2 regions of the Microbacterium sp. SORGH_AS_0888 genome follow, and region 1 is predicted to be linked to the other one. Evidence: predicted binding sites of a transcription regulator. Region 1 holds the regulator's gene; the other holds the start of a gene.
What was found. The regulator LexA, encoded in region 1, represses DNA repair genes until DNA is damaged. The targets are predictions, from matches to a motif close to TCGAACANNTGTTCGA.

Region 1 (8,773 bases):
AGCCCCACCCGGCGATGCGGGGGAGGGCGGCATAGCCGGACATGCCGGCGGGACGAGTGGACACGGGACTCCTCACCGGCGCGTCCCCCACCCGGATCGCGCCCTCGTCCCGCGCAGCGCTCCGCGCCGCGTCGTAGCGATGCTAGCAGCAGGCGGTCACGGCAGCGCGATCGGTGCCGTCGCGGGTGTGCCGTGGCGTCGCACCTTCAGGACGCGGTAGCCGCGCGCCGTCGCGGCGCGTTGCACGCTGTATCGGCGGGGGAAGGATGCCGCGAGCCACCGCTGCAGCGAGTCCGCGCCCAGATTGCGCGCGACCACGAGCCACGCGTCGGAGCGCTCGTCCAGGCGTGGCAGCCATGTCTCGAGCATGTCGTGCAGCACGTGCTTGCCGACGCGGATGGGGGGATTAGACCGGATCGACCGGAAGGCGATGTCCTCCGGGACCTCCTCCGGCGTGACCGCCCTGATGTTCGGGAGCTCCAGCGCCTCGGCGTTGCGTCGGACGAGGTCCAGTGCGCGCTGATTCACGTCCACCGCCCAGACGTCCGCGTGCGGTGACAGCATCGCGACGCTCAGCGAGATCGGTCCCCAGCCGCATCCGAGATCCAGGACGTGGCCGCTCGGCGGCGGGGGCGGGGTGTGCGAGAGCAGCACGGCCGTGCCGGCGTCGAGTCGGTCCGGACTGAACACCCCGCTCGCGGTCGTGACCTCGACATCGCGATCGGCCAGCGTCACTCGCAGGGGGCGGAGGTTCTCGGGACTGGCTGGCGACGCGCTGAAGTAGTGGTCGCTCGGCATGGAGCGAGCGTAGCGGAGCGACGGCCGCCGCGGGAGGCTAGAGTTGTCCTCTCGTGGCCCGAGCCCACGGAAAGGCGATATGACCGACAGCACAGACGCGCCGGACCAGGATTTCTCCGATCCCGTCGACCGGGTGCTCTCCCGTGCCCAGCCGCGCGCGACCGTGCGGCTGGCGGGCGAGGCGCAGGCGCTGCAGGATGCCGCGACGGCTGCGGGAGCGGACACCGACGGCGAGCAGTGGGACCGTGAGGAGCGAGCGGCCCTTCGCCGCGTTCCGGGCCTGTCGACCGAGCTCGAAGACGTCACCGAGGTCGAGTACCGACAGCTGCGGCTGGAGAACGTCGTCCTGGTGGGAGTGCATCCGCAGGGCGCGACCGAGGACGCCGAGAACTCGCTCCGCGAGCTCGCCGCCCTCGCGGAGACGGCGGGCGCGGTCGTGCTCGACGGCGTTCTCCAGCGGCGTCCGCATCCGGACCCCGCGACCTACGTGGGTCGGGGAAAGGCGGAGGAGCTCCGCGGGATCGTCGCCGCCGTCGGCGCCGACACGGTCATCGCGGACACCGAGCTCGCCCCGAGCCAGCGGCGCGCGCTGGAGGACGTCGTCAAGGTCAAGGTGATCGATCGCACGACCGTCATCCTCGACATCTTCAGCCAGCACGCGAAGAGTCGCGAGGGCAAGGCGCAGGTCGAGCTGGCACAGCTCGAGTACCTGCTGCCGCGGCTGCGAGGCTGGGGCGACTCGATGAGCCGGCAGGCCGGTGGACAGGTCGGTGCGGGCGGCGCCGGAATGGGCTCGCGCGGCCCCGGTGAGACCAAGATCGAGCTCGACCGCCGCCGCATCCGGACGCGGATGGCGCAGCTGCGCCGCCAGATCCGCGACTTCGCGCCCGCCCGCGACGCCAAGCGCGCCGAGCGAAAGCGCAACGTCGTCCCCGCCGTCGCGATCGCCGGGTACACGAACGCCGGCAAGTCCAGCCTGCTCAACCGCCTCACCCACGCGGGCGTGCTCGTCGAGAACGCGCTGTTCGCCACGCTGGATGCGACCGTGCGCCGCGCCGAGACCGAGGACGGCCGCGTGTACACGCTCACCGACACGGTCGGGTTCGTGCGCAACCTGCCGCACCAGCTCGTGGAGGCCTTCCGTTCGACGCTCGAGGAGGTCGGCGACGCCGATGTCATCGTGCACGTCGTCGACGGGTCGCATCCGGACCCGGCGGCTCAGCTGGCCACCGTCCGCGACGTGATCGGCGACGTCGGCGCACGGGACACGCGAGAGATCGTGGTGTTCAACAAGTCGGACCTCGTCGACGAGGACGCACGGTTGCTGCTGCGGGGGCTCGAGCCGACCGCCCTGTTCGCCTCGTCCCGCACGGGCGAGGGCATCGACGAGCTCCGGGCGGCGATCGAGGCGGCGCTGCCGCTGCCGGCGGTCGAGCTGCGTGCGCTCGTGCCCTACGACCGGGGCGACCTGGTGTCCGCGGTTCACGAGCAGGGCATGATCCTCGGTCAGGAGCACGAGGCCGGGGGAACGGCGCTGCACGCGCGCGTGCCCGCCGCCCTCGCCGGACGCCTCGCCCCCTACGTCCGCTGAGCCCGCGCGCCTACGCTCCGTCGAGCGCCGGCAGGAGGACGGCGAGCCCGCTCTCGTCGACCGGGGTGAAGCCGTGGGCGGCGAAGACGGCCGCCCACGCCGCATCCGGGGTGCGGACGTAGAGCGGACGGACCGGCTCCCGCGACACGGCGGTCGCCACGTCCCGATCGCCGTGATCGGAGGCGGCGGCGCCGGGGGCGATCACGAGCTCGCGGCCGTGCGCTCCCTCGGACGAGGTGATCGCGCCGACCGTGAGGGGGAAGGGCGGGACGTCGGGGGTCGCGAATCCGAACACCTCGCCGAGGAAGGCGAGCTCGGACTCGAGCGCATGGACGACGGTCTCCCGGCGGCGGAACCCGTGCCCCTCGCCGGGGTAGAGCACATAGCCGTAGGGCACGCCGCGGGCGGAGAGCGCCGCGCGGATCGCCTCGGCCTGCGCGGGCGGCACGACCGCGTCCTCCTCGCCCTGGAGGATCAGCAGCGGCACCCGGAACCGTTCGGGGTGCGACAGCGGCGACCGTTCGATGTACATGTCCTCCGCCTCCGGCAGCGGCCCGATGAGGGCATCGAGGTAGCGGGACTCGAAGTCGTGGGTGTCCTCCGCCAGCGTCCGGGCATCGCCGACGCCGTAGCGGGAGACGCCCGCCGCGAAGACATCGGTGTTCACGAGCGCGGCGAGAACGGTCCAGCCGCCCGCCGAGCCGCCCTCGATCGCGAGCCGGTCCGGGTCTGCGGCGCCCGAGGCAGCGAGCCCCTCCGCGGCGGCCGCGACGTCGTCGACGTCCACCACGCCCCACTGGCCCAGCAGCCGCTCGCGATAGGCCCGTCCGTAGCCCGTGGAGCCGCCGTAGTTCACGTCGAGCACGCCGATGCCGCGGCTCGTGAAGTAGGCCACCTTCGCCGAGGCCGCCGGCTGCGCCTGGCTCGTGGGGCCGCCGTGCACCCAGACGAGATAGGGCGGCAGCTCGCCGGCGGGCGCGGCGACTCGCGGGTTCTTCGGCGCGTAGTCGATCGCATGGACGGGGCCGTGCGGACCGTCGACCGTGATCTCCCGCGGCGTCGGCAGCCACGAGCGGTCCCAGGGCGCCGCGGATGCCGTCACCGGCTCCGCGGAGCCGGCATCCACATCGACCAGCCACACCGCGGACTCCGTCGTCGCCCCCGCGCCGATGACGAGCGCGCGGGTGCCTCGCACGTCTTCCACGGCGACGCCGGCGGTCAGGTCGAGGCCGAGGTCCGTGGCCGCGCCGTCCGCGTCGATCACGACGAGCCGGCTCGCGCCGTCGGTGCGGACCGCGAGCACGCGTCCGTCCGCCAGGACGCCGTACCAGCGGGCCCCGAGCACCCAGAGCGCCCCGCCCGTGTCGGCGTCGGCGGGCGAGAGGGGCGCCGGAGCGCCGTCCGACATCCGGAACAGGTTCCAGCGTCCATCGGGGTCGTCCGCGAACAGCAGGCTCTCCCCGTCCCATTCGGGCTGCAGCGGGGCGGTGCCGCGGTCGACGAGCGTGACCGCATCGGCGCCGAGCTCGCGCACGCACAGGCGCGTGCGGTCCCACGGCATCGCCGGATGATCCCACTCGATCCACGCGAGCCGGCGCCCGTCGCTCGAGAGCGCGGGCTGGGCGAGGAAGTCGGCACCACCGGCCAGCACGTCGATCCGCGACGGGTCGGCGGCGGCCGAGCCGTCCAGGGGCACGGCCACGATCTCCCGCCGCGGGTTACGCGCCTCGCCCTGCGTCTCGCGGATGCCGAGCAGTCGCGCGGACTGCCAGCGCAGGCCGCCGTAGCGCTGCGCCGGGTCCTCCGGAGTCAGGGGGCGCGGCCGCTCGTCCGGACGGCAAGCCCACAGCCGGCCGTCGGCGCGCTCGACGAACACGAGCTCGCCGTCGTCCGTGACGGTCCAAGCACCGCCGCCGTACTCGTGGACCGAGGAGCGGGCGTTCCAGGGCGCGGGAAGAACGGTCTCGATCGTCCCGTCCGCGCGTCGCCGTCGCACCGCGACCCGCCCGCCCTCGTCCGGGACGGATTCGCCCCACCAGATCTCCTCGCCGGCGAAGCGAGCACCGTCGAGACGGGGAGCGGCCGCGGTGACCGCCTCGGCCGTCAGGGGCGAGGGCCAGGATCCATACGGAAGTGCGTCCACCCTGCCACGCTACGGTGCGTCGGCGTCGGACGCGACCGGAGGAGCCGCGCTCCGCGCGACGACGACGCTCTCGCCCTCGCCGTCCTCGGGACGCCCGAGCGTGCCCGCTTCGGCGGCGGTGGTCGCGGCATCCCCCGGGTCCTGGACGAGGAGCTCGAGCACGAGCCAGGCGACGAGCACCCCCGCGGTCGTCCCCAGCACGACGCCGGTCGTGAGCGGCGTGGCGAGCGCGAGGACGAGGATCGCGAGCACCAGGAGCACGATCCGCACGAGCGGGCGCCGGGAGAAGAGCCATCGTCCGATGCGGCCCGTGTCGACGCCGCGGACCCGGAGACCGCGGCGTGCACTCGCCGTCAGCGACGACGACACCGCCCGGATGCGGCGGGCCGGCGCCCAGTGACCCGCGAGCCAGGCGGCGAGCCCCACCACGATGCCCAGCACCATGAGCACGACGGCCGTGTCCTGCATCCGGCCGACGACGGCGTCGTAGACCGCGCGCAGCGTGGCGGCGGGGACCCCGAGCGCCGGCGCCTGCAGCGAGAGCGCCACGCCGCCGATGCCGACGCCCGCGGCCACGGAGCCGGCGCCGAGGACGAGGCCGACGCCGGTGCCGAGCGCGGCCGTCGAACGCCGTCGGGCGACGAGGACACCGAGCAGGAAGAGGGCCACGGCGACCAGCGGCAGCACGAAGCCGACGGTCGCCGCGAGCACGTAGAGCGGTCCGACCAGCGTCAACGCATCCGACCGGGCGACGACGATCGAGACGTCGATGGCGGGGATCGCGGCGGCGAGCGCGAACCCCTGCTGCGCGAGGGTCGACCTGACCTCGTCGATGACGGGCCCCAGCTGCACGCGGAGCTCGCCGGACCCGGAGATCGCGAGGACGTCGCCGTCGCCCCCCGTCGCGGCCGCCGCCAGGGCACGGTGCGCCGCGACCAAGGATCTGTTCCAGACGGTGGCGAAGGCGTCGGACTGGACGACGCGCGTGACCGCCGAGGTCACCGCACTCCGCGCCCCGGCGGCCGCGGGCGCGCGCAGCAGACCGAGCGCCCGCTGCGACGCGGCGGGGAGATCGAGCGTCGCGATGCCGTCGAACAGGTCGTTCGTCAGGCCGTCGATGTCGATGGCCGCATCCAACGCGGAGCTGGTCCGATCGATCACGAGCGCCTGCACGGCCGGGTCCTTCGCCAGGGGTGCGAAGGTGTCGACGAAGCGCTGCTCGTCGACCAGCTGCGCGCGCGTCCAGCCGCCCACGACGGACACGGGCACCAGCAGGGTCGCCAGGACGATGCACAGCGCCGAGACCCACGCACGCCAGCGCCGGCCGGCCGGTGCGGACCGTACGGCGCGTCCGGGAGACGGGGCCGCGGAACGCAGCTCGGCGTTCTCGTCGCGGAGCCGCTCGACCTGCTCACGCAGGCGCTCGATCTCGGTGCTCGTCACGCGCGTGCCTCCCCACGGGACCGCTTCCCCCTCGGGGGCACCCTAGGGCCTGTCTGCTCGTGGCCGATCCGTCGGCGGCCGATCGACGCCTGGAACCGGAGGAGATAGCCGTCGGGATCGGTGACGAGGAACTGTTCGACGCCGGCCTCGGTACGGTCGTCGATGCGGTACCACTTCGTCTCGGATGCCAGGAAGAGCGGGTGGCCCGCGTCTTGCAGGGCGGTGAGGATCGGCTCCAGGCTCGGGACACCGATCTGGAGGTTGACTCCTCGCCCCAGGGGCGGTTCCAGCGGTCCGGTGATCCAGTTCCGGCCGACGCCCTGCTGCTCGAGCATGACGTGGGCGGACCCCAGCGAGATGTATGCGAAGCCCTCTTCGGGGCGCTGGTAGCTGACACGGAACCCGCAGAGCCCGCACCAGAACTCGATGCTTCGTGCCGCATCGCTGACCAGCAGCTCGGGCACCAGTGCCGGGTCGGCGGGTGAGTCATCCACCCGCTCATCGTCGCAGACCGGGCCCGCCGGCCGCAGGGGGCGTCTCAGACGGCGCGCATGAGGGCGACGACCTTGCCGAGCACGACGGCCTCGTCGCCCAGGATCGGCTCGAAGGCCGAGTTGCGGGGGAGCAGCCAGGTGTGGCCGTCGCGCTGCCGGAAGGTCTTGACCGTCGCCTCGCCGTCGAGCATCGCGGCGACGATGTCGCCGTTCTCGGCCGTCGACTGCGACCGCACGACGACCCAGTCGCCGTCGCAGATGGCGGCATCGATCATCGACTCGCCCGCGACCTTCAGCATGAACAGGTCGCCCTTCCCGACCAGCTGGCGGGGAAGCGGGAAGACCTCCTCGACCTGTTGATCCGCCGTGATCGGGACGCCGGCCGCGATGCGGCCGACCAGCGGCACGAGAGCGGCGTCGCCGACGGCCGGTCCCGTGTCGGCCGGGTTCTCCGCGGCGGTGCCGGGCAGATCGATCAGGACCTCCATCGCCCGGGTCTTGCCCGGGTCGCGCCGCAGGTAGCCGCTGAGCTCGAGCTGGTTCAGCTGGTGGGTGACGCTCGAGAGCGACTTGAGGCCGACGGCGTCGCCGATCTCGCGCATGCTCGGCGGATACCCGTGCCGGGCGATCGAGGTCTGGATCACCTCGAGGATCGCGAGCTGCTTGTCGCTGAGGCTCTTCCGGCGTCGGGTCTGAGGCTTCTGCGGTGCGCTCATGTCCGTGTCTCCCTGGGTCCGTACCGCTCGCCCCTTCGAATGTCGGAGGTCGGTGATTCGGTGTTGGTGTCGAAACCGTATCCGCTCCGGCGGCGGCACGAGGGGAGGACTCCCGCGTGTCGCCTTCGAAGGTCGAAGGATCCGATCCGGTCTTGACATCGTCCAGTATCGAATATAGCTTCGGAAGAGAGATTCGCATCCGACCTCCCCGGCCGGAAGCCGGATGCGAATCTCTCCCCGGAAAGGAGCCGAGATGTCCACGATCCAGTACCCCGCACCCGCGGTCTCGACCGTGCGTCTGCGCCTGACGCCTCGCGGTCGCCGCGTCATCGCCGCGCTGGCCGCGACCCCGATCGTGATCGCGATCGGGGCGGCTGTCCTGTTCGGCGGCTCCGCGCTGGCCTCCGGCGAGCAGGGCGCCTCGACCGGCTCCTTCCAGACGGTCACCGTGCTGGCGGGCGAGTCGCTCTGGTCGATCGCCGAAGAGGTCGCTCCGAACGCCGACCCGCGCGATGTGGTGGCGGACATCATGCGCCTGAACGCCCTCGACGACTCCGATGTGTCGGCGGGCGCTCGCATCGCCATCCCGGCCGAGTACGCACAGCGATAGGCGTTCTGGGCTCTCCTGGCGCCGCCGTCGACCTGATCGTGTGCGCGATTCTCTACGATTGAGGGATGAGCACCCGACTCGAAGACCTCCCGATACGCGACGATCTTCGCGGTATGGTCCCCTACGGCGCACCGCAGGCGCCGCTGCCCGTCGCGCTCAACGTCAACGAGAACACGCACCCGGTGCCGCAGGAGGTCGCCGACGACATCCTCGATCAGGTGGCACGCGCCCTCGGCGACATCAACCGTTACCCCGACCGCGAGTTCACCCAGCTGCGGGAGGCCTTTGCCAACTACCTGGGCGAGGGCCTGTCGCGTGACCAGCTCTGGGCAGCCAACGGCTCCAACGAGGTGCTGCAGCACCTGCTCCAGGCCTTCGCCGGCCCGGGGCGCACGGCCATGGGATTCGCACCCACCTACTCGATGTATCCCCTGCTGACACGGGCCACGGGCGCGGCGTGGATCGCGGGAACGCGGGACGCGGGATACGGCTTGAGCGCGGAGTCGGTCTCGAGCCAGATCCGTGAGGCAGACCCGGACATCGTCTTCCTCTGCGCGCCCAACAATCCCACCGGGACCCCCCTCACGATCGATGTGATCGCTGCGGCGTACGAGGCCGCGCGGGGCATCGTCATCGTGGACGAGGCGTACCACGAGTTCGCGCCGCGAGAGGCGGCATCGGCCGTCACGCTGCTGCCCGGCCGCGAGCGGCTGGTCGTCTCGCGCACCATGAGCAAGGCCTTCGCCTTCGCCGGCGCCCGTGTCGGCTATCTCGCCGCCGACCCGGCGGTCATCGACGCGCTCCGGCTCGTCCGGCTTCCATACCACCTGAGCGCCCTCACCCAAGCCGCCGCTCTCGCCGCGCTGCGCCACGCCCCGCTCATGCTGTCGATGGTGGACGAGATCGTCGGCCAGCGCGACCGCATCTCCGCGACCCTCGAAGCGCTCGGCTACCAGCCGCACGAGTCCTGGACGAACT
Region 2 (8,773 bases), 1.1 Mb from region 1:
TCGGTGACCGCGGCTGACATGCAGTCCTTCGCGCCGTGGATGCTGGCGGCCTTCGTCGTCGTGGCGATCGCCTCCCCGCTTGTGGGCACGTGGCTCGGCATCCTCATCGCGGACCGGCTGACGCGGGCGGGTGTGGCCCGCACGGCCCGTCGCCGGCGGGCGGGCACCGCCGCCGGCTGAGCCGGGGGATGCGCCAGTGGGCCGCCGCATCCCCCTCCGCTCTCACCGGCGGCCGGTGACCTGCCGCGCGACGATCTCGCGCATGATCTCGTTCGACCCGCCGTAGATCCGGTGCACGCGCGCGTCGGCGAACGCCCGCGCGATCGGGTACTCCATGATGTACCCGTAGCCGCCGTGCAGCTGCAGGCACTTGTCGAGGATCTCCCACTCGCGCTCGGTCGACCAGAACTTGACCTTCGCGGCCTCCTCGGGCGTGAGCTTCTTCTGGCCGTACAGCGTGATCGCGCGGTCGACGTAGGCCCACAGCACATCGACCGTGGTGGCGATGTCGGCGAGCGTGAATCGCGTGTTCTGGAAGTCGATGACGGGCTGGCCGAACGCCTCGCGGCTGGCCGTGTAGTCGAGGGTCCACCTCAGGCCCGCCTCCGAGGCCGCCGCGGCTGCGACGCCGATCGAGAGGCGCTCGAGCGGCAGGTTGCGCATGAGCTGCACGAAGCCGTGACCCGGCTCGCCGCCGATCAGGTTCTCATCGGGCACGAAGACGTCGCTGAAGCTGAGCTCCGCCGTGTCGTGCCCGTGGAAGCCGATCTTGTTGAGCTTCTTCCCGTGCTCGAACCCGTCCATGCCGTTCTCGATGAGCAGCAGGCTGAAGGCGTCGGGGCGGTTGCCCTCGCCGGTCTTGACGAAGGTCACGACCAGATCGGCCGTCTTGCCGGAGGAGATGAAGGTCTTGGCGCCGTTGACGACCCAGCCGCCGTCGACCTTCTTCGCCGTCGTCTTGACGCCCCGCAGGTCGCTTCCGGCGCCCGGCTCGGTCATGGCCAGCGCTCCGATCACCTCGCCGGTGGCCATGCCGGGCAGCCACTTCTCCTTCTGCTCCTGCGTGCCGAAGTGCGCGAGGTAGGGGACGGCGAGGTCGTCCTGGATGCCGAGGGCACCTGCGAGGGAGCCGAGCCCGGCCTTGATGGTCTCCTCGTTGACGACGGCTCGGAAGCGGTAGTCCTGCAGCATCCCGGCACCGCCGAACTCCTCCGGCACCGAGAGCCCGAGGATCCCCGCCTCTCCCGCGGCGAGCATGGTGGCGCGGTCGATCTCGCCGTCGGCGTCCCACTTCTCGCGCTTCTCGTTCGTGCCGTAGCGCTTGATGAACTCGATGACGACGTCGCGGAACGCCTCGTGATCGTCGTCGTAGATGTCGCGCTCCATGGTGCGCCGTTCCTTCCTCTGCGGGTATCGCTCAGGCGGCGCCGGTGTGTGCACGGGCGTCGTCGCCGCTTGCGATCCTAACGAGCCGAGGGTGGATGCGGCAGCCCGATGTGACATCGCATCGCACATCTCATGGAACTCCGTGCCGCCGTTTGTGGGATGCCTCCAGGAGCGGTCAGCTCGTGCGCGCGAGCCCCGTGCCGTCGGCGGCGGCGCGGTAGAACGCGCTGCGGTAGGCGTCGCCGATGCCGAAGACGACCTCGACGGGCCCCACTGGCCGCGCGAACGTGTCGCTGTCGATGTCGTCGTCGACGGATCGATCGACAGTGATCGTGGTGGCGGCCGGATCGGCGATGCGCTCGGCGGCGGCGGCCTGCTGCACGAGCGACCACAGCCGGTCCCACGCCACATCGTCGAGCGAGAACTGCTCGGCGGCGAGCTCGGGCTGAGTGCCCGCGGGGCCGTCGTGCGAGACGCTTCCCCGACGGTAGGTCCAGCGGTCGCTCGCGGTCTCACCCGGCCGCAGCGGCGCGGTGACGGCCACGTAGTCGGCCGCGACGACGACCGTGTCGACGACGTCGTGGCCGATCGCCTCCCGGAGCGCCTCGAGCGCCGCGGACAGCGGCTGGGGCTGACGGACATCGGCGTGCCACCGCCCCTGCGGGAGCGCCTCGATCGTCTGCGAGAGGGCATCACGATAGGGAAGGGCGACGGCCGCCGCGGCGATCGCCGCGACCAGCACGTAGGCGACGATGCGCAGGGGGCGACCGCGGCGCCCCACACCGATCAGCGGCGGGCGCCCGAAGCCGGCACCGGGTTCCGGCGCTCGCCAGGCCAGCGTGTCGGCGGCGGGCATGCGCAACGGCAGGACCTGCGGCGCGACGAGGCCCACGACGGGCGGGTCGCCCGCGCTGAGCACCGCGGAGAAGCCCGCACCCGGCTGGTACAGCGGGATCTCCGTGAGCGGCACGACGCGGCGGATCGTCGTGCGGAAGGCGGCGCCCTGGTGCGGCTGGACGCTCACGTCGAGCTCGCAGAGGGGCTGCTCGTTGATCTGCGTCCCGATCTGGCGCAGGACGTCGATGCGGGCGACGCCCTCGCGACCCGACGCCGCGGCCTCCTCGACCTGACGCGCCGTGGGACCGATCGCCCCTCGCGTCGTGCGCGCGATGGCGACGAGCGTGCCGGCGCCGATCATGAGAGCGAGCCCGAGCGGCAGCGCCCACCACGCGGCGCCGGGCGGTCCGACGACCATGACGACGACGGCCGCGAGCAGGATGCCGAGCCCGGCGAAGAACAGGAGACGCAGCATCCTGCCAGCCTAGGAAACGCGGGGCGGTGAGCCGCCCCGCGTGTGGACGACGCCGCTCGCGCGGGATCAGCCGGCGTAGTCGGGCGCCGGCGGCAGCCCGAAGAAGTCCTCGAGCGTGTGGAACCCGCCGTCGTGATAGGCCTTGGCGAGCGCCGGACCGATGAAGCGCAGGTGCCACGGCTCGGACTCGTAGCCGGTGACGCCCATGTAGCCGTCCTCGTAGCGCACGATGAAGCCGTACTCCCACGCGTGCTGCGCGACCCACTGGCCCTGCGCCGTCGCGCCGAAGTCGTCGAGCCCGCCGCATCCCCGGCCGCAGGCGACCATGTCGAGGGCGAGCCCGGTCTGATGCTCGCTGTAGCCGGGTCGTGCGCTGCCCGCGTCCGCGACCGCCTGACCCTCGTCGTCCACGTGCTGCGCGTAGGTGCTGACCTGTGTGCGGTACGAGCGGTACGAGCTGAGCACCGCGACGTCGCCGACGCCCGCCGCGGCAGCGCCCGCACCGAGCGCGGAGAGCGCCGCATCCGCATCCTGCCGCAGATGCCCGCCGTTGAGCGAGGTGACCTGGCTGAGCGAGCCGAGGTTCGCGGGCTCGTAGTCCAGCGGGCTGAGCGGCCGCAGCTTGTCGACCACGACCCAGCGCCGCGCGGGGTCCGAGAGCGAGATGCAGGGGGCGGCTCCGGCGATCACGGCCGCGCGGAAGGACTCGCCACCGCCGGCGGCCTCGACCACCGCCTCGTCGTCCCTCGCCGCGAGCGCCGCCTGCACCGCGGGCTCGTCGCAGAGCGCCGCGGCCGCGACGACCGCGAGCTGCGGGACCGGGAGCTCCTGCGCCACCGGCGCGCGCTCGTAGACGCCACCGACGACGACGCCCGGCCCCGCAGGGGCGGCGTCGACCGCCGCGGTGGAGAGGATGACCCGCGGCACGAGAAGCACGAGGGCGGCGAGGAGCACGACGATCAGAGCGCCGATCGCGACCCGTCGCCGCCGTCGGCGCATCTGTCTCTCGCGAGCGGCCTTTCGGGTGTCGGCCGCGTCTGTCGCCCGGGTGCTCACCCCTCCTATTGTGACCGTCGCGCCTCGCTCACGCGCGACCGTGTCGCATCTCGTATCTTTGTACGCATGTGCGCTTGACCTTCATTCGTATTCTTGTTCTACTCGTACGCATGAGGTGGCAGGGTCAGTCGCTCGGGAGCACGGATGCCGATGCGCTCGCGGGGCTCGAGGGGTTCGGCGGCGTCGTGCGCTCGGTCACGACCCCGGAGTTCGCGGGCATGACCTTCCACGAGGTGCTGTGCCGATCGGCGCTCAACCGGGTCCCGGGCGCCTCCGCGATGCCGTTCGACTGGACGGTGAACCCCTATCGCGGGTGCAGCCACGCCTGTGTCTACTGCTTCGCGCGCGGCACGCACACCTACCTCGAGCTCGACTCCGGACGCGACTTCGACTCGCAGGTCGTGGTCAAGGTCAACGTCGCCGAGGTGCTGGCCAACGAGCTGCGGCGCGGATCGTGGGGGCGCGAGCACGTCGCGCTCGGCACCAACACAGATCCCTACCAGCGGGCGGAGGGGCGGTACCGGCTCATGCCCGGCGTCATCGATGCGCTCGCCTCCTCGGGCACGCCGTTCTCGATCCTCACCAAGGGCACGCTGCTCCGACGCGACCTCCCGATGCTGCGCGAGGCGTCGACGTCCGTCGCGATCTCCCTCGCGATGTCGATCGCGGTGTTCGACGACGCCCTGCAGGGCTCGGTCGAACCGGGCACCCCGACGGCGCAGGCCCGGTTGGAGACGGTCCGGGCGGCGACCGAGGCGGGGTTCCGCGTGACGGTGTTCCTCATGCCCGTGCTGCCGCATCTGACCGACTCCGTCGCCGCCCTCGACGACGCCCTGCGTCGCATCCGCGAGGCCGGCGCCGTCCGCGTCGTGTACGGCGCGCTGCATCTGCGCCCGGGCGTGAAGCCGTGGTTCTTCCAGTGGCTGTCGCAGAGCCGGCCGGACCTGATGTCGTCCTACCGGGCGCTGTACCCGGGCGCCGCGGTGAACGCACCCAAGCCCTACCGCCAGTGGCTGGCGCGCCGCATCCGCCCGCTCCTGCGGCACCACGGTCTCGACGGACGCGCCGAGGAGGAGCCCGTGCGCGCGCGGCCCGTGCGCGCACACGCCACGGCCCTCGCGGCCGCGTCCGTGCGCACGACCGGGCCTCGCGCCGAGGCGCAGCCGCGACTGTTCTGACGCGGGAGGCGCCGGGTCAGGAGACGGGGTCGACCTGCCGGCCGGCGATCTCCTCGAGCAGATCGTCACCGGGGCGGACCTCGTCGAATGGCGCCTCGATCTCGGCGCGCTGCAGCAGCTCGGTCATGCGACGGCGGCGCTGTCGCGCGATGAGCGAGACGACCGTGCCGGAACGTCCGGCTCGACCGGTCCGACCGGACCGGTGCAGATACGTCTTGTACTCGTCCGGCGCGTCGGCCTGCACCACGAGGTCGATGTCGTCGACGTGGATGCCGCGGGCCGCGACATCGGTGGCCACCAGCACGCTGACCCGGCCGTCGGTGAGTCGCTGGAGGTTGCGGGTGCGCTTGGCCTGGTTGAGGTCGCCGTGCAGGGCGACGGCGGGGATTCCCGCGTCGTCGAACTGCTCGGCGAGCATCTCGGCGTAGGCGCGGGTGCGGGCGAAGACGAGCGTCTTGCCCTCGCGGTCGACGAGCGAGGTGAGGATCTCCGCCTTGTCGCGGTGGTCGATCACGAGCACACGGTGGTCGATCGTGCCGGAGTCCTGATCCTCCCCCGCGACCTCGTAGACGGCCGGGTCGACCAGGAACTCGTCGACGAGCGCCGCGACCTCACGGTCGAGCGTCGCGGAGAAGAGCAGCTTCTGCGCGCCGTCCGCGACGAGACGCAGGATCCGCTGCATGGGCTCGAGGAAGCCCAGCTCCGACATGTGGTCGGCCTCGTCGAGCACGACGACGCCGACCTGGGAGAGGTCGAGCTTGCCCTGGTTCTGCAGGTCCTCGATGCGTCCGGGCGTGCCGATGATGATGTCGACGCCCTTCTTCAGCGCGCCGACCTGGCGTGCCTGCGGCACACCGCCGTAGATCTGGGTGGTGAACAGGCCCACGCTCCGAGCGATGGGCTGGACGGTCCGGTCGATCTGCAGCGCGAGCTCGCGCGTCGGCGCGAGGATCAGCGCGACCGGGGCACGCCCGAACTCGCGCTTCACGCCGGCCTTCGAGCGCAGCACCCGCTCGACGAGGGGCGCGCCGAAGGCGATCGTCTTGCCCGAGCCGGTGCGCCCGCGGGCCAGGACGTCGCGCCCCTCGATGATCGGGGCGATCGTCGCGGTCTGGATCGGGAACGGGCTCGCCGCGCCCAGCTCGGCGAGGGCGCGCACGATGTTGTCGCCGAGCCCGAGCTCGGCGAAGGACGCCTCGGTCACGGCGTTCGCATCGACCGCTTCGGCCTGCAGCCGCTCGTGGACGACGTCGACGTGCTGCTCGGCCGCCGCGGTGCGCTGCGGCGCCGCGTTCCAGTCGGAGCGGTTCGGGCGATCGTTCCTGCGGTCGTCGCGCCGCGGACGCTCATCGCGCGGGGAAGGACGGGACGGGCGGTCGCCGAACGACCGGCTCGGGCGCTCCGCGCGATCGAACGACCGCGCGGGACGGTCCTGCGGCGGACGCGTCCCCCGCTCGCCGCGGTCGTGCGAGCGTGCGGGACGCTCATCGAAGGATCGACGCGGACGATCGTCGAACGACCGGGCAGGACGGTCCTCCCGGCCGGACGAGCGTGCGGGACGGTCCTCGAACGACCGACGCGGACGCTCCTCACGATCGAACGACCGGGCAGGACGGTCATCACGCGCACGCGCCGGACGCTCGTCGAACGCGCGACGCGGACGCTCGTCGCCGCGCGCCTGCGAGCGGATGCTGCGCGCCTCCTCGCGACCCGCACGCTCCTGGGACGTCCACCGCTGCTTGGGCGCGCCGGCACGCTCGGCGTCGGCGGCGCGGTAGCCGCGGTGGTTCGGGCTCTTCGAGCCGGCCGTTCCGGCCGAGGCCTCGCCGGGACGGCGCTTGCGATCCTGGTAGCTCGTCTTCGAGCCGTAGCGCGGCTCGAAGTTCTTGGCCGGGCGACCGCCGGCGGGCTTCTTGTTCTTGGGCATGAGAGTGTCCTTCTGGGTCGTGCGCACGAGAACAGCGCTGCGCTCCGCGACACGCACGGGGAACACCCGCACGCGCACCCGCGCATACCCGGACTACCGTCGGCCGGGGCCATTATCGATGATGGTCATGCGTGCCGATCGGCACCCATCATCGGCCCCTGGGACTCACACAAGAACGAAACAGTCCAGAGCCGACGCTCTACCATAGCGCGCCCCGCTGGGAAGTAGCCTGGTCCCGTGAGCAGCGATCCCACCGGCCACCGTCACGTCCTCCGCACGTCCCGTGCGTCCGCAGAGATCACCGAGGTCGGCGCCGCGCTCCGCGCCCTGACCGTCGACGGTGTCGACCTCGTCCCGCGGTATCCGGACGACATCCCCACCCCCGCGGCGTCGGGGGTCGTGCTCGTCCCCTGGCCCAACCGCATCCGTGACGGCCGGTGGAGCCAGCGCGGCACCGACTACCAGCTCGCGATCACCGAGCCGAAGCTGGGCAACGCCTCGCACGGCCTGCTGCGCTTCGCGCCCTATCGGGTGATCGCCTCGCAGCCGGATGCGGTGACCCTCGGCGCGCACGTGTTCCCGCAGACGGGCTACCCCTTCCACCTCGACACCCGGGTGACCTACGCGCTCACCGACGACGGCCTCGACGTCCTGCACACGATCACCAACCTCGGCGGGGCGGACGCCCCGGTCGCGCTCGGCGCGCACCCCTACCTCTGCGTCGGCGACGTCGACACGGCCGAGCTCACGCTGGAGCTCGACGCGGCGGCGTGGTTCCCGCTGGACGAGCGCAACCTCCCGCTCGAGGAGGCCGCCGTCGACGCCGCGCACGACCTGCGCGCACCGCGCCGTGTCGGCGATCTCCACCTCGACGCCGCCTACACGCAGCTGCGACGCGGCACCGACGGACGCGTGCGCGGCATCCTGCGCACGCCGGACGGACGCACGCTCGAGTTGTGGGCCGGGACGGATGTCGAGTATCTGCAGGTCTTCACGACGGATCGCTATCCCGGGAACCCGCTCGCGATCGCGGTCGAGCCGATGACCGCGCCCGCCGATGCGTTCAACTCCGGGCGCGATCTGCGCTGGCTCGCTCCGGGTGAGACGTGGGAGATCGACTGGGGCATCGCCTACCGGGGCTGAGCGCGGCTCAGTACACCACCGCGCGGCGCGCACCCGTAACACGCGCCGCATCCGGCGTTAACGGCCCGCCGCTAGACTGACGCCAGCGGTACAGGGCCGCCGCGTCGGATCAGGGTTTCGGCGCACGCCATCCGGCGGATGACGGGGTGTGGGCGGCTCCACGTCGGAGGGATCAGGTGTCCGTCTGGGTGGAGGGTGCCCCGCATGCGTATCGTTTTTCCGTCTCCGAGCCTCCGTCTCGCGCTGGCGGACGCCGCCTCGACGCCGCCCGAACGCGTCGGCGCCCGCCTCTCCTTCGGTGCACTGCTCGGTGCCAGCCCGCTGCGGCTCGCGGTGCTCTCGCTGACGGTGCTGCTCACGGGTATCGGGATCTCGATCGCGACGACGACCGACCCGCTGTGGTGGCACCTGCACTTCAGCCGTCTCGGGACCTTCCGCAACGGCTCCGGCGCCTTCTTCAATGGGACCCTGATCGCGGGCGGCACGCTCGTGACCCTCTTCGCCCGCGCGGCGGCGCGCGAGCTGCGGAAGCTCGAGCGGCGCGTCGTGCGGCGCGGCACGGCGCGCACCGCCGGCATCCTGTTCGGCGTCGTCGGCATCGACCTCGCGCTCGTCGGATGCGTTCCGCTCAACGTCAACAAGACGGTGCACGACCATGTCGCCGCCGCCATGGTGCTCGGCTTCGCGGGTCTCCTGGTGACGAGCCCGTGGATGATGCATCGGATGCCGAAGCGCCTGCTCGCGACGACGGGAGCGGTGTTCGCCTACCTC

Region 2: the regulator LexA is predicted to act here: its motif matches at 3,840-3,855, upstream of QE381_RS11415 (Rv2578c family radical SAM protein).

What each region holds. Positions count from the first base shown of each region.
Region 1 covers NZ_JAUTAZ010000001.1:1,222,624-1,231,396, reverse strand. The annotation lists gene QE381_RS06100 (MFS transporter) at 1-64, opposite strand, end outside; gene QE381_RS06095 (class I SAM-dependent methyltransferase) at 157-798, opposite strand; gene hflX (GTPase HflX) at 878-2,389, shown strand; gene QE381_RS06085 (prolyl oligopeptidase family serine peptidase) at 2,400-4,532, opposite strand; gene QE381_RS06080 (hypothetical protein) at 4,542-5,975, opposite strand; gene QE381_RS06075 (VOC family protein) at 5,972-6,469, opposite strand; gene lexA (transcriptional repressor LexA) at 6,514-7,185, opposite strand; gene QE381_RS06065 (LysM peptidoglycan-binding domain-containing protein) at 7,439-7,795, shown strand; gene QE381_RS06060 (histidinol-phosphate transaminase) at 7,861-8,773, shown strand, end outside.
Region 2 covers NZ_JAUTAZ010000001.1:2,340,793-2,349,565, reverse strand. The annotation lists gene QE381_RS11435 (ECF transporter S component) at 1-180, shown strand, start outside; gene QE381_RS11430 (acyl-CoA dehydrogenase family protein) at 223-1,386, opposite strand; gene QE381_RS11425 (hypothetical protein) at 1,562-2,698, opposite strand; gene QE381_RS11420 (M15 family metallopeptidase) at 2,765-3,754, opposite strand; gene QE381_RS11415 (Rv2578c family radical SAM protein) at 3,865-4,932, shown strand; gene QE381_RS11410 (DEAD/DEAH box helicase) at 4,949-6,859, opposite strand; gene QE381_RS11405 (aldose 1-epimerase family protein) at 7,097-8,002, shown strand; partial or broken gene QE381_RS11400 (DUF998 domain-containing protein) at 8,141-8,773, shown strand, end outside.